Regions from separate parts of the Arthrobacter sp. Helios genome, predicted to be linked through region 2. Evidence: riboswitches for the same ligand, from Rfam matches in the RefSeq annotation. Region 2 holds a riboswitch; each other region holds the start of a gene.
The links. Region 2 has a riboswitch for S-adenosylmethionine ahead of ArtHe_RS15955 (ATP-binding cassette domain-containing protein). Riboswitches for the same ligand answer to the same signal wherever they lie in the genome.
Positions count from the first base shown of each region.

Region 1: linked by a shared signal. The riboswitch ahead of ArtHe_RS11425 (hypothetical protein) and the one ahead of ArtHe_RS15955 (ATP-binding cassette domain-containing protein) in region 2 are both predicted to bind S-adenosylmethionine.
Region 3: linked by a shared signal. The riboswitch ahead of ArtHe_RS05545 (MetQ/NlpA family ABC transporter substrate-binding protein) and the one ahead of ArtHe_RS15955 (ATP-binding cassette domain-containing protein) in region 2 are both predicted to bind S-adenosylmethionine.

Region 1 covers NZ_CP095402.1:2,527,344-2,531,459, forward strand. Annotated here, with positions in the region: gene ArtHe_RS11415 (SGNH/GDSL hydrolase family protein) at 114-1,136, shown strand; gene ArtHe_RS11420 (NAD(P)-dependent alcohol dehydrogenase) at 1,249-2,295, opposite strand; SAM riboswitch class IV at 2,426-2,563, shown strand; gene ArtHe_RS11425 (hypothetical protein) at 2,581-2,964, shown strand; gene ArtHe_RS11430 (tyrosine-protein phosphatase) at 2,970-3,707, opposite strand; gene ArtHe_RS11435 (3-hydroxyacyl-CoA dehydrogenase family protein) at 3,776-4,116, opposite strand, start outside.
Region 2 covers NZ_CP095402.1:3,471,092-3,475,207, forward strand. Annotated here, with positions in the region: gene ArtHe_RS15930 (alpha/beta hydrolase) at 1-596, shown strand, start outside; gene ArtHe_RS15935 (CoA-binding protein) at 683-1,099, shown strand; gene ArtHe_RS15940 (SAP domain-containing protein) at 1,096-1,656, opposite strand; gene ArtHe_RS15945 (SMR family transporter) at 1,662-1,979, opposite strand; gene ArtHe_RS15950 (SMR family transporter) at 1,979-2,326, opposite strand; SAM riboswitch class I at 2,589-2,690, shown strand; gene ArtHe_RS15955 (ATP-binding cassette domain-containing protein) at 2,795-3,601, shown strand; gene ArtHe_RS15960 (methionine ABC transporter permease) at 3,594-4,116, shown strand, end outside.
Region 3 covers NZ_CP095402.1:1,246,598-1,250,713, reverse strand. Annotated here, with positions in the region: gene ArtHe_RS05555 (ABC transporter permease subunit) at 1-153, opposite strand, end outside; gene ArtHe_RS05550 (methionine ABC transporter ATP-binding protein) at 154-1,182, opposite strand; gene ArtHe_RS05545 (MetQ/NlpA family ABC transporter substrate-binding protein) at 1,264-2,145, opposite strand; SAM riboswitch class IV at 2,226-2,343, opposite strand; gene ArtHe_RS05540 (macrolide 2'-phosphotransferase) at 2,431-3,525, shown strand; gene ArtHe_RS05535 (pentapeptide repeat-containing protein) at 3,848-4,116, shown strand, end outside.

The DNA.
Region 1 (4,116 bases), 940 kb from region 2:
CTGCCCTCAATCCGTTTTCTCCTGCCGGGTGGGGTTTCTTCGACTTCGTGTTCCGCGTGCCCCGCCCGGGCGCTAGCTTGGACCGCCTGTTCCCCTGACGAAGGAGTCCTGAGATGCGCCGGAACCGGATGAGCGGCTGGAGCCGGGCGGCATTGCTGCTGGCCGTGGGAAGCGGACTGGTTGCCGGAGGGACCGCTGCCCCGGCTTCGGCTGCAGGACCCGGCTCCGCCCAGGGCCAGAGGCACAACACCGCGCACACCACCGGGCAGCACGCCTGGCACAGCCGCGGGCACGGCGAGGGACCACACCAGCGGTGGCAGCACGGCCGGGACCACCAGCACCGGAGCTGGCACCACGGACGGGACCGCAGTTTCGACTACGCCGCGCTGGGCGACTCCTATGCCGCAGGCTATGGCGGCGGCGCGGTGCGCGATGCGTGCGGCCGGACGGCGGAGGGATATCCAGCACTGCTGGACGGGCTCGACGGCGTCGCCTTGGTGTCGAACCAGTCCTGTGCCGGTGCGACGGCACTCAGCACTCCCCCAGGGCCACCCGAGGGCCCGGTGGACCTGCCGGAACAGATCGAGGCGCTGGCGGCTGGCGGGCTGATCGGACGCGGAACCGATCTTCTCACGGTGACGATTGGCGGCAATGATGTCCGGTTTGGCGCGGTAGTCGCGGCCTGCGCCGGTCCGGAGCTGCCGGCCACCTGCGCCCCGGCACTTGAGGCCGCCCAGGCCTACGCCGAAACCACGCTCGCCGCCCAGCTGCGGGAATCACTGGGCCGCCTGCGTTCGCTGGCACCCCGGGCGGAGATCGTCCTGACCGGCTATCCGCACCTGTTCGAGGAAGGCACGCCCGGGCCGCTCAGCCCGCAGGCCCAGGCCCTCTTCAACGAAGGAACGGATAAGCTCAACGCGGTCCTGGCCGCGCAGCTGGGACGGGGCTCGACCTTTGTGGACGTGGTGGACGAGTTCTCCGGGCACGGAGTGGGATCGCCCGAACCGTGGATCATCTTCGATGGCGGGCCGTTTGACCTCCATCCGAACGCCACCGGCTACCGCGACGGCTATCTGGCCGCGTTCACAGCGGATGTGGAGCTGCCCTCACACGGCGGCTGCCGCGGCAGGAGCTGACGGCGGCCACGTCCTGACCGAGGGTTGCCCGGTCCCAAGCCTGCCTGGCCCCAAAGCACGACGGCGGCGCCCGCCACACGCGGGCACCGCCGTCGTCCTGGGTGCTCCAGAGCTACTTCATGTGCGGAACAACCACGGCGCGCCCGCTGAGCTCGCCTGCCTCCAGCTTCCGGTACGCCTCCAGCGCGTTGTCCATGCTGTAGAGCTCCACCTCGGGCTTGATCTGACCGGCGCGGTACATGGCCACCACTTCGTGCAGGTCCTCAATGGTGCCCCAGTAGGTGTTGGTCGTGGTGGACTCGTACGGGGTGGTGAAGAAGCTCCACTCATACGTCCCGCCGGCGATGCCAACCACAGTGAACCGGGACTGCGGTGCCATCGATGCGGCTGCAGTCTTGATGGTCGGACCCACCCCGACGAAGTCGAACGCAGCATCCACACCGCGTCCGCCGGTGATCTCCCGGATGCGTTCCACCTGGCCCTCGCCGCCGGGAACCACGATGGCGCCGGCAGCTTCGGCCTTCCGCATGGCCTCTTCCTTCATATCGGTGGCAATCACCGTGGCGCCGGTGAGTGCCTTGAGGATCTGCACCGCCATCTGTCCCAGCCCGCCAAGGCCGACGACCAGGGCGTATTTGCCGCCCCCGGCCAGGTTCGGCAGGGAGTTCTTGATGGCGTGGTACGGCGTCAGGGCCGCATCGGAAAGCGGTGCCGCGGCGACAGGATCGGCGTCGCCCAGCGGGACCAGGTTCCGGACCGGAACCACCAGGTATTCGGCCATACCGCCGTCGCGGCCCAGTCCCATGCCCAGGTAGGGCATCTCGGCGGCGTTCTCGCAGTAGGTGTCCTGCCCGCGGGAGCAGGCCTTGCAGTGCCCGCAGCCTACCGGCCCGTAGACCAGGTACGCGCCGCCGACCTCCACGCCGCTGACGCCTTCGCCAAGCTCTTCGATCCAGCCGGAGTTCTCATGGCCCAGGACGAAGGCGGGAGGGATCGAGCCCGGCGAGCCTTCGGCGAAGTCCTTATAGAGCGCGACGTCGGAATGGCAGGCACCGGCGCCCGCCACCTTCAGCAGGACCTCGCCAGGGCCCGGCTTCGGCTTTTCGACCTCCGTCAGGGACGGGAAGGTCTGCCACTTCTCAAATACAACTGCACGCATAATGCCTTCTTCTTTGAATCGGTGCGGCGGAGTTTACCCGCCTCCTCCACCATATATGCTTTTACATCTACTTGGCCCGGCGGGAGCGGGGGTTCCGCCACAGGGGCCGGGTGCGCTACTGTTTGCAGTACTTCACGAGATGCGGCCTCCGCGTTCGGCACCGCCGGGCAAGGAACAGCTCCGACTGGCCTCACACCAACCCCATTGTTCGGCGGGTGGTTCGGATGACGAAGCGGTCTGCGCTAACCGGTGCGGACAAGGACAACTCCCCGAAGGACAAACACTGTGACCTACTCCAGTGACTCCCCCATCAGCAGCATCGCTTCCTCGCGCCCGGCCCAGGTACTTCCGTCCCTGCCGGCCGCAGCACTGGCCGAATACGACGACTGGGTCGAGGTGGAAGTCCACGCCGACCCCGGACTCGACGTTATTGCCCTGGTCATTGACGGCACCCAGCAGCTGATGTGGCACCAGGACACGGCACGGGTGGCGCTGGCTCTGGTGTCCGCCGTCGACACCGCTCAGTGGTGCCCCCGGCACTCAACGCTGCTGGTCCCCGGCGGCTTCAACAGTCCCGCGGGCAGCTCTTTTTTCCACTTAGCCGCTACGGAACGGCTGGCCCTGTGCCGGGAGAACCCGGCTGAGGCCAGGCTCCCCCTTCCGCAGTAGCGGCTTCACCCCAGCAGCCGGGCCCGAAGCCGGTCCAGCGTCAGGCTGTCTGCTCCGGCCCGGAGCAGGAAATCCCGGGCGTCCAGGTTCTCCGCCACGGCCAGCAGCTCCTGCTGCGCGGCTGCGATCCGTTGCGCGAGTTCAGTGTCGTTCAAGGGGCGCTCCCGCGGCTGCGTCTGGCGCCGGTGCCATTCATTGATTCCGGCGGCTGCGGCCGCATAGTCCGCGGCGGCCGCTTCCGGTGCTGCGCCGGCGAGCTGCAGCAGGAGCAGGGCGACCAGGCCCGTGCGGTCCCGCCCGGCGGAACAGTGAATGACAACCCCGCCGGGCGGGGCATCCGCGATGGCCTGGGCGACCGCTGCGAATTTCTCCGGCCACCGGGCAAGGTTCGCAGGATAAAAGCGCGGGGAGTTCATGTACGGTCCGGTGAGTGCGGTGAACTCCGGATCGGCGGTTTCCTGGGTGGGCCGGTTCAGGACGGCGATTCCCTGGACGGCCGACGGCGGCAGCAGCGGGTCGGTGTCCCGCCTGCCGATTTCGGTTTCGTTCCGCAGGTCCACGACGGTGCGGACACCGGCGTCGTAGGCCTGTTGCCAGCCCCGCCCGGTGAGCCACTCGGAGCGCCCCATCCGGAAGAGCCTGCCCGGCAGGATACTGCGGCCGCCGGCCACGGGGATGCCCCCGAGGTCCCGGGCGTTGACGGCGCCCTCCCAGGCCACAGTCCGGTTGCTGGCAGCGTCCATGGCTCCAGCGTAGGCGCTGCCGGATTCACTGCCGAAACTGGTGCGGTTGAGGCAGCCAGGGGGGAGGGTCAGCTCCAGTCGAAAAAGCCCTTGCCGGTCTTGCGTCCGAGCTCGCCACGGGCCACCTTGTCCCGCAGGATCTGCGGCGGCTCGAAGCGCGGGCCGAGGGTGGAGGCCAGGTACTCGGCGATGCCGAGCCGGACGTCCAGGCCTACAATGTCCGTGGTCTTCAGCGGGCCGGTCGGGTGCTTGTAGCCCAGGACCATGGCGGCGTCGATATCCTCAGCGGACGCCACGCCCTCTTCGACCATCCGCATGGCTTCGAGGGCAATCGCCACGCCCAGCCGCGAGCTGGCGAAACCGGGAGCATCGTTGACGACGACCGGGGTTTTGCCGAGATCGGCAACCC
Region 2 (4,116 bases):
CCTATGACCGGAGGGGAAAGGGTGAAAGCGGGGACGGAGAGGAATACACGGCCGAATCCGAAGTCGACGATCTCCTGGCCGTCGTGGAAACTGCCGGCGGAACAGCGGATCTGCTGGGAACCTCCTCCGGAGCGATCCTGGCACTGCGCGCGGCGTCAGAATCCGCCGTGATCTCCAGCGTCGTGGCCGTCGAACCGCCGCTGTCCAGTGACGGCAGCTCCGGAGCGGACATCCGGCCCCAGCTCGCAGCACTCATCGAAGCCGATGACCGGGCCGGCGCGATCCGGCTTTTCCAGGAGTCCATCGGGGTCCCCGACGAGCTGATCCGTTCCTCCGAGCCCAGCCCGTTTGAACCTGCCGCGCACACCATTTCCTATGACCTCACCCTGATGATCGACACCGATGTCCGCAGCCTGACCGGAGTTCGGGTTCCGGTGCTGGTCCTGGCCAGCAGCGGCAGCGACGAACGGCTGAAGGACTGGGCGCGGAATACCGCTGAGCTGCTCCCCGAAGGATCCTTCCAGCTCCTGACGGGCGGATGGCACGGCATCGAAGACGCCGAACTGGCCGCCGCCGTCGAGGCTTTCCTCGCCTAGGACGTGAAGCGGCCCCTCCACCGCCGGCGCTGCCGGCGCGTAAGGTAAGAATGTCTTCAGCACGACCGACCGGAGGAAGCGGCCACATGACGCACCGTAACGATCCCGAGGTCATTTCCCGGCTGCTCTCCGCCCGGGGCCGATGGGCCGTGGTGGGGTTGTCCAACAACCCGATGCGCCCTGCCGTGGGCGTCTCCCGGTTCATTCAGGAGACGCTGGGGATGGAGATCATTCCGGTTAACCTCAAGGGCGAGGACGTCCACGGAAACAAGGGATACACCCGCCTCGCCGAAATCCCCGGCCAGATCGACGTCGTTGATTGTTTCGTGAACTCCGCGAGGGTGGGCAGCATTGTGGACCAGGCCATCGAGGCCGGCGCCAAGGCCGTCTGGCTGCAGCTCGGTGTGGTTGATGAAGCTGCAGCCCAGCGCGCGCACAACGCCGGGCTCGACGTCGTGATGGATACCTGCCCGGTGATCGAAGCCGGGCGCTACGGACTCTAGGGCAGCCGCTGGTCTACAGGCAGGGAGCGGTGGGCCTTCCAGGCCGCAAGCATCTGCTGCCGGGTACCGCCCGGATTGCGGGTGTGCCAGTCGCGGGAGAAACGGTTCAGCTCAAACTGCGCCCCAATCGGGCGGGCAGCGCTGTCCCGGGTGGCATGCCAGTGGTCGAGCGCAGCGCCCATGGTTGCCGTGCCGTCATTGCCGGCGAAGAATTCCCGCATGGGTGCGTCGAACCGGAACCCGGGGCCCAGGGCGTTAACGAAGAAGTCGCGCAGGACCTGGCTGCAGGGGTGCCCGGCCGGGACCACGGTGTGGATGGTCAGCGGGGGCAGCAGGCGGCGGGCACTCTCCTTCCTGGCGGCCGGGGCAGGCACGGCCGGAAGGGGCTTGCCGTCCAGGAACGCCGCGGTCCGCCCGGCCAGAATTTCCTTGGATCCCGAAGCGGGCAGCCCCTGGCTTCGGGCAAAGGCCTGCAGCTCCTCCTTGAGCCAGTACCAGCGGCGGAACTCTGCCCCGCTCAGGGCGGGGGTGAGCGCGGGGCGTTCGGAAAGAGTCACGCCTCCTATCCTCCCGCACCGATCTCCACGAGGAGCACACCGCCGATGATCAGGACGATGCCCAGCCCCATCAGCCAGGTCAGGGGCTCCTTGAAAAGGATCCGACCCAGGACCGCGGTCAGCGCCACGCCGGCAGCGGCCCAGATTCCGTAGGCAACACCCAGGGCCATCCCATCGGCCAGGGTGAGGGCCAGCATGGTGAAGGCCACCAGATAGCCCGTGAGAACACCGGCGTACCAGCGCTTGTTGTCCAGGGACATCCGCAGGCACAGGGTGCCGCCCACCTCGAAGACGATGGCGGTGCAGAGGAAGAGCCACGCCATTACGCCTCTCCTCCTGACCGCTTCTCTGCCGCCTGCCGTCCCAGCTCCACGCAGAGGACGCCGGCCATGATGGCCAGGATGCCCAGGGCCATCAAGGGGGTCACGGGCTCCGCGAACAGGAAGAAGGACATCACGGCGGTCAGCGCGACGCCGGCAGCTCCCCAGATTCCGTAGGCCACGCCCAGCGGCATTCCGGTCCGCAGCGTGGCCGAAAGCAGCACGAAGGCGCCCACATAACCGGTCACGACGACGGCGTACCAGCCGGGTGCGGAGAGCGCGCCTTTCAGCGAGAGGGAGCCGGCAACCTCCAGCAGGATGGCAGACCCAAGGAAAAGCCAGCCCCTCATGCGGGGTCCGGACCGGCAGCGGCGGATGCTGCCCGGGAATCCGCCCGGGAAGGGCAGGGAGAGAGTTCGGAAAACGGCACAAAACCATCCTGCCCTACCTGTGGCAGCCGGCTGGCTGCCGCCCCGGAGCGCAGGAAACGCCCCCGTTCCCGTGACGTCACAAAGCCGTAGTGTGACGCCCGGTGCGTCACAGAGCGACGCGCCGGGCCATACACGGAAATCTTCTTGTCCATCCGGGTCCTCCCCGGCTTTTATGGACCCATAACCATCCAGAGCGGCTGAGAGACCTGGCTCCATGACGCCGCAGCAACCCCTTCCGTAATCCTGCGAAGGAGAGGGGTGCTACCGCCAGGACCGATGGAGAAGCACCCGCTTTCTTTTGGTCCCCCCATGGGTTCGCCTCAACGCACCCATGGGGATGCCGTGCGGTGCTCACCTCTTGCCGGGCAATGACCGAAGGAGGACGGCATGATTCGGATCGAGAATGTTTCGACCGTTTTTGGCACCGGAGAATCCAGCTTCACCGCCGTGGATGACGTGTCACTGGAGATCCCGCGTGGCAGCATCCAGGGAATCATCGGCTTCTCCGGGGCAGGCAAATCCACGCTGCTGCGCAACATCAACCTGCTGGAGCGCCCCACCTCCGGCCGGGTCCTCGTGGGCGGCGTGGACGTGACGACGCTGGATGACGCGGCCCTGCGAGCCACCCGGCACGGGATCGGCATGATCTTCCAGCACTTCAATCTGCTTAACAACCGCACTGCGGCACAGAACGTGGAGCTTTCCCTGAAATTCTCCGGCGTCAGGAACGCTGCGGAGCGCCGCCGCCGGGCACTCGAGGCGCTCGCCGTCGTCGACCTGTCCGAAAAAGCGGAAGCGTACCCGGCCAAGCTTTCCGGCGGGCAGAAGCAGCGGGTGGCCATCGCCCGGGCCCTGGCCACTGAGCCGAAGGTGCTGCTGTGTGACGAGCCCACCTCCGCCGTCGACCCGCGGACCACCGCCTCCGTGCTGCAGTACCTCAGCGACGTGAACGCCCGCTTCGGCATCACGATCGTGGTGGTGACCCACGAAATGAATGTCATCAAGGCGATCGCGGACAACGTGGCCGTGATGGAGGACGGACGCGTGGTGGAACAGTTCGCGCTCACCGAGCTGCAGCGTCCGGGGTTCAGCCCCGCCACCTCGATCGGCCGCTACCTGATCTCGGATGAAATCAGCCTGGACCGTGCCCAAAGAACCGCCGCCAGCCGGCTCGAAGGAGCCCACCATGCTTGAGCGCATCATCGAAGTCTGGCCCGAACTGCTCACCGCGCTGGGCCAGACCGGCATCATGCTCCTGGTGGCCATTCCGCTGGCGGTGCTGATCGGCACCCCGCTGGGTGTGCTGCTGTATGCGCTCGGTCCCAACGGGCTGGTGCACAAACCCAAGCTGCACCGGATCCTGGACTCGCTGGTCAACCTGGTCCGGTCCTTCCCGTTCCTGATCCTGCTGATCGCCATTATCCCGTTTACCCGGTTCGTCGTGGGCACCACCATCGGCACCGCGGCGGTGATCGTGCCGCTGACCATCAACGCGATCCCGTACTTTGCCCGGTTCGTGGAGCAGAACATCACCTCCCTCGGCGGGGGAGTGGTGGAAGCCGCCCGCTCCATGGGTGCGACCCGGAGCCAGATTGTCCGCGACGTCCTGCTCGTGGAAGCCCGGCCGGGACTGATCAGCTCCGTGACCATCATGACGGTCAGCTTCATCTCCTATTCCGCGATGGCCGGGCTGGTGGGCGGCGGCGGAA
Region 3 (4,116 bases), 1.7 Mb from region 2:
GTTCGCCAGCAGCGCTCCGCTGCGGGTGGTGTAAAGGCCCAGGCCGATCAGCAGTCCGCCCACTCCGCCGAACAGCAGGCTCAGGCCCACTATGTAGAGGGTTTCTCCGACGGCCGTCCACAGCTGGGGCGTCAGGGGAATCAGTTCTTCCATTCAGCTCAGCTCCGTTACCTTGATGCCTGTGCCTACCGAGGCGAGTGCGCCGTCGATCGCCTGATCCGCTCCCTTGAGCGCCAGGGTGAGATGCCCGAAGGCCCTCCCCGAAATGTCATTGATGCCGCCGTAGATCAGTTCGAATCCCACACCGGCTGCGGCAAGTTCAAGGAAGACTCCCGCCTGCGCCTCGTCGCCGTCACGGAAGGACAAGGTGACAATCCGGCCCTCGTGGCGGGCCTTCAGCGAGGCAAGCTCATCCGGTGACGGAATGCCCCGGACCACGGTAGAGACAAATTTCTGCGAAGATTCGCGGCGCGGATTGGAGAAGACTTCAAACACTTCGCCCTGTTCCACAATCCGGCCGCCATCCATCACGGCTACCCGCGTGGCCAGGTTTTTGATCACATCCATCTCATGGGTGATCACCACAATGGTGATGCCCAGTTCCCGGTTGACGCGGCGCAGCAGGGCCAGCACCTCGTGGGTGGTTTCCGGGTCCAGTGCCGAGGTGGCCTCGTCTGCCAGCAGGATTTTGGGCGACGCGGCCAGCGCACGAGCTATGCCGACCCGCTGCTTCTGACCCCCGGAAAGCTGCTCGGGGTAGCTTGACGCCTTGTCCGAGAGCCCGACGAAGGCGAGCAGTTCCTCCACCCGCGCTGCGATTTCCGGCTTGCTCCGCCCGGCCACGCGGAGCGGGTAGGCGATGTTGTTGCGGACGGTCTTGGAGTTGAAGAGGTTGAACTGCTGGAAGATCATGCCGATGCCCAGGCGCAATGACTTCAGCTTCCGCTCGGGAACCCCGGAGACCTGCTGCCCATCCACGGTGATGCTGCCGGATGTGCTGGTTTCGAGGGCATTGATGAGCCGGACCAGGGTGGACTTACCCGCGCCGGAATAGCCGATGATGCCGAAGATCTCCCCGGCCTCAATCTCGAGGTTGATCTCCTTCAGCGCGGCCACGGCGGGTTCGCCCTTCCGGGCCGGCGGATAGGACTTGGAGACGTTCTGCAGTGAAATGAGGGCCATGAAGGTTCCTTGTTTTTCAGACGGGTGTCCCGGCCGGCAGCTGCTGCCGCCGGCCGGGACCCTTCGGTGATGCGGCCGGGGTTAGCCCAGGGCTTCGATGTCCTTCTGGACCTTTTCCAGCGACGTCTTCAGGTCCTCCACCGGAACTTTTAGGAACTTGGCGGTGTTGCCTGAGGCCTCCTGCACACCGTCCTGGACGGACTGGGTGTTCTGGTAGATCTCCACCAGCTTCACGTACGTCTCATTGTTTTCCTCGCCGGCGCGGGCCGCGAAGATGTTCACGTAGGGAATGGCCGCGGGATCCGCGGGGTCATCCTGCGCAATGGCATCCTCAAACTTCAGCCCGGCGTCTTCCACGAAGTCGTTGTTGATGATGGCTGCGGCAACGTCGGGCAGCGAGGTGGGTGTCAGCGACGCTTCCAGGGTGGTCACCTTGACCTTGGACTTTGCTGCATCGATGTCATCGAGGGTGGAGAACGCGCTGCCGCCGCCTTCCAGGGTCACCAGACCTGCGGACTGCAGCACCAGCAGGCCGCGGGACAGGTTGCTCTCATCATTGGGGATGGCCACGGTGGCGCCGTCGGGGATCTCTTCCACGGAGTCGTACTGCGTGGAGTAGAGGCCCAGCGGGTAGATGGCGGTGGAGCCGACAGGTGTCAGGTCGCTTCCGCTGGCAACGTTGTAGCGGGCCAGGTAGACGATGTGCTGGAACTGGTTCAGGTCCAGCTCACCCTCTGACAGCGCCGGGTTGGGCAGGGTGTACTCGCCGAAGTCGACGATTTCGACGTCGATACCCTCCGCCTTGGCTGCCTCGGTATAGGTGGCCCAGTACGGATCGCTGGCACCAACGACGCCGATTTTCACCGGCGCACCTTCGTCACCGGCCGCGGAACCGCAGGCAGCCATGCCGAGGGCAAGGAGGGGTGCTGCGGCAAGAGCCAGGATTTTCCTGCTGAGTTTCATGGTTCGGTTCTTCTCCTGAATGGGTCCGCGGCAAACCGCGGAAGGGTGGGGAGGCGCAGGCCGCTGTGAGGGCAATGCCGGCGCCGTACTTGCCCTGCGGAAGGTCTCCGCCAGGGCCGAATCTTCACCTGGAGCACCCCGCTACGACGAGAGGGTTGCTGTCCAGCCGGCCAGGGCCGTTGGCTGGAACTCTTGATTCCGGACCCACGCTAGGGGCGCCTTCAGCCCGGTCCAAATGTTGCGCCATGAGGCTTCGCGCCCCGTCGCGGAAGGTCATATTGCGCCATGTGCTGTCATACAGGGCAGCCCCGGTACTTCACTGCCGGCCAGCCCGTTGGTGAAGCACGGGCCGCGGGGTCGGTAGTCTGGGTGCTTCCTGCCGCGGAAATCAACGGCAGTGAACGTCCAGGAAGGCTGATCAATCCAAGATGGCTGATCAATCCAGGAAGGCTGATCATGGGCATGGTTGAGGATCTCGGCGCGGACGACGTTTGTGCCCTGGCGGCACGCCACGGTTTGCTGCTCGAACCGGGGAGCGTCCGCTTCAACGAAGCCGGCCTGGACTACCGGGTGGCGTTTGCTGCGGAAGTGCAAACCTCTGAGCGGGACAATGAACAAGTTCTTCAACGGTGGGTCCTGCGCGTGCCGCGCCGGGCGGACGTGGCGGCGAACCAGGACGAGGAACGGGCCATCCTGGACTTTGTCCGTCCGCGGCTTTCGGTGGCCGTCCCGGATTGGCAGATCCAGGCCGATGACCTGATTGCCTACCCGCTGCTGCCCGGCTCCCCCGGACTGACCGTGGGTCCGGAGAACCAGACGGACTGGCATTTCGACCCGTCCGGCAAGGCCTATCTGCAGTCTCTGGCGGAGCTGATCGCGTCCCTGCACGGCCTGGATGCCGGTGCCGCCGCCGCAGCTGGTATTCCGGCCGAAACGCCGCACGCTGTCCGCCGGCACTGGGCGGACGGGCTTCGCAGAGTGGAAAAGGAGTTCCGGATCGCGCCGGACCTGCTGGCGGGCTGGGAGCAGTGGCTCAGCGATGACCGGCTCTGGCCGGAGCGGACCGTCCTGACACACGGTGAACTGTATCCCGCCCACCTGCTGCTGGATGAGGCAGACCGCATCGTTTCCGTGCTGGACTGGACCACCGCCAAGGTCAGCGATCCTGCGCTCGAATTCATGTATATCCAGCTGATTTCGCCGGATTCGCTGGAGGAAACCGCCGCGCGCTATGAGGAGGCAACCGGAACTTCCGAGCCGCACCTGGTGGAGCGCTGCACCGCCCTCATTGCAGCCGGCCCGCTGAACCATGCGCTCTATGCCCTGACGACGGGGCTCCCCGAGCACCGGGACGCCGCCGCTGCCCAGCTGTTTCCCTGACCGGCTGTCCCTGCCCGGCTGTTTCCCTGCCCAGCAGTTCGCTGACCGGCTGTTCCCGAAACAGCTGCCGCCGGCGGCGCATCCTCCGGCGGTGCATCTTCGGCCAGGGCCGTCTGGCGGTCGGGTCCGGAGCGTGTGTATCCTGCCAGCAGTGCAAACTTCTTCTTTTTCGTGACGCAGAACTTTTTCTGCCATTCCGCCTTCACGCGGAACCGTGAAACTGCTCCCTGGCGGGCAGTGATTTCGTGCGCCCCGGTGCCGGGACCCTTCAAGGGTTCCGGCTGCCCAGGCCCACCACCGGAAACTTCACGGAAGAACAATCATGCCTGTCCCACAACCTCCCCAACGTCGATTCCTCCCCCTCACCCCGCTGCATGAGCGGGACGAGCTCCACCCGGACTGCTCCAAGTGTTATGCGCTGTGCTGCACGGCGTTCGGGTTCACGCGGTCAGCTGACTTCGCCGTCGACAAAGCCGCCGGAACCCCCTGCAGCAACCTGGACGGGGACTTTACCTGCACCATCCATGCCTCCCTTCGCCCGCGGGGTTTCACCGGCTGCACCGTGTTCGACTGCCATGGAGCCGGCCAAAC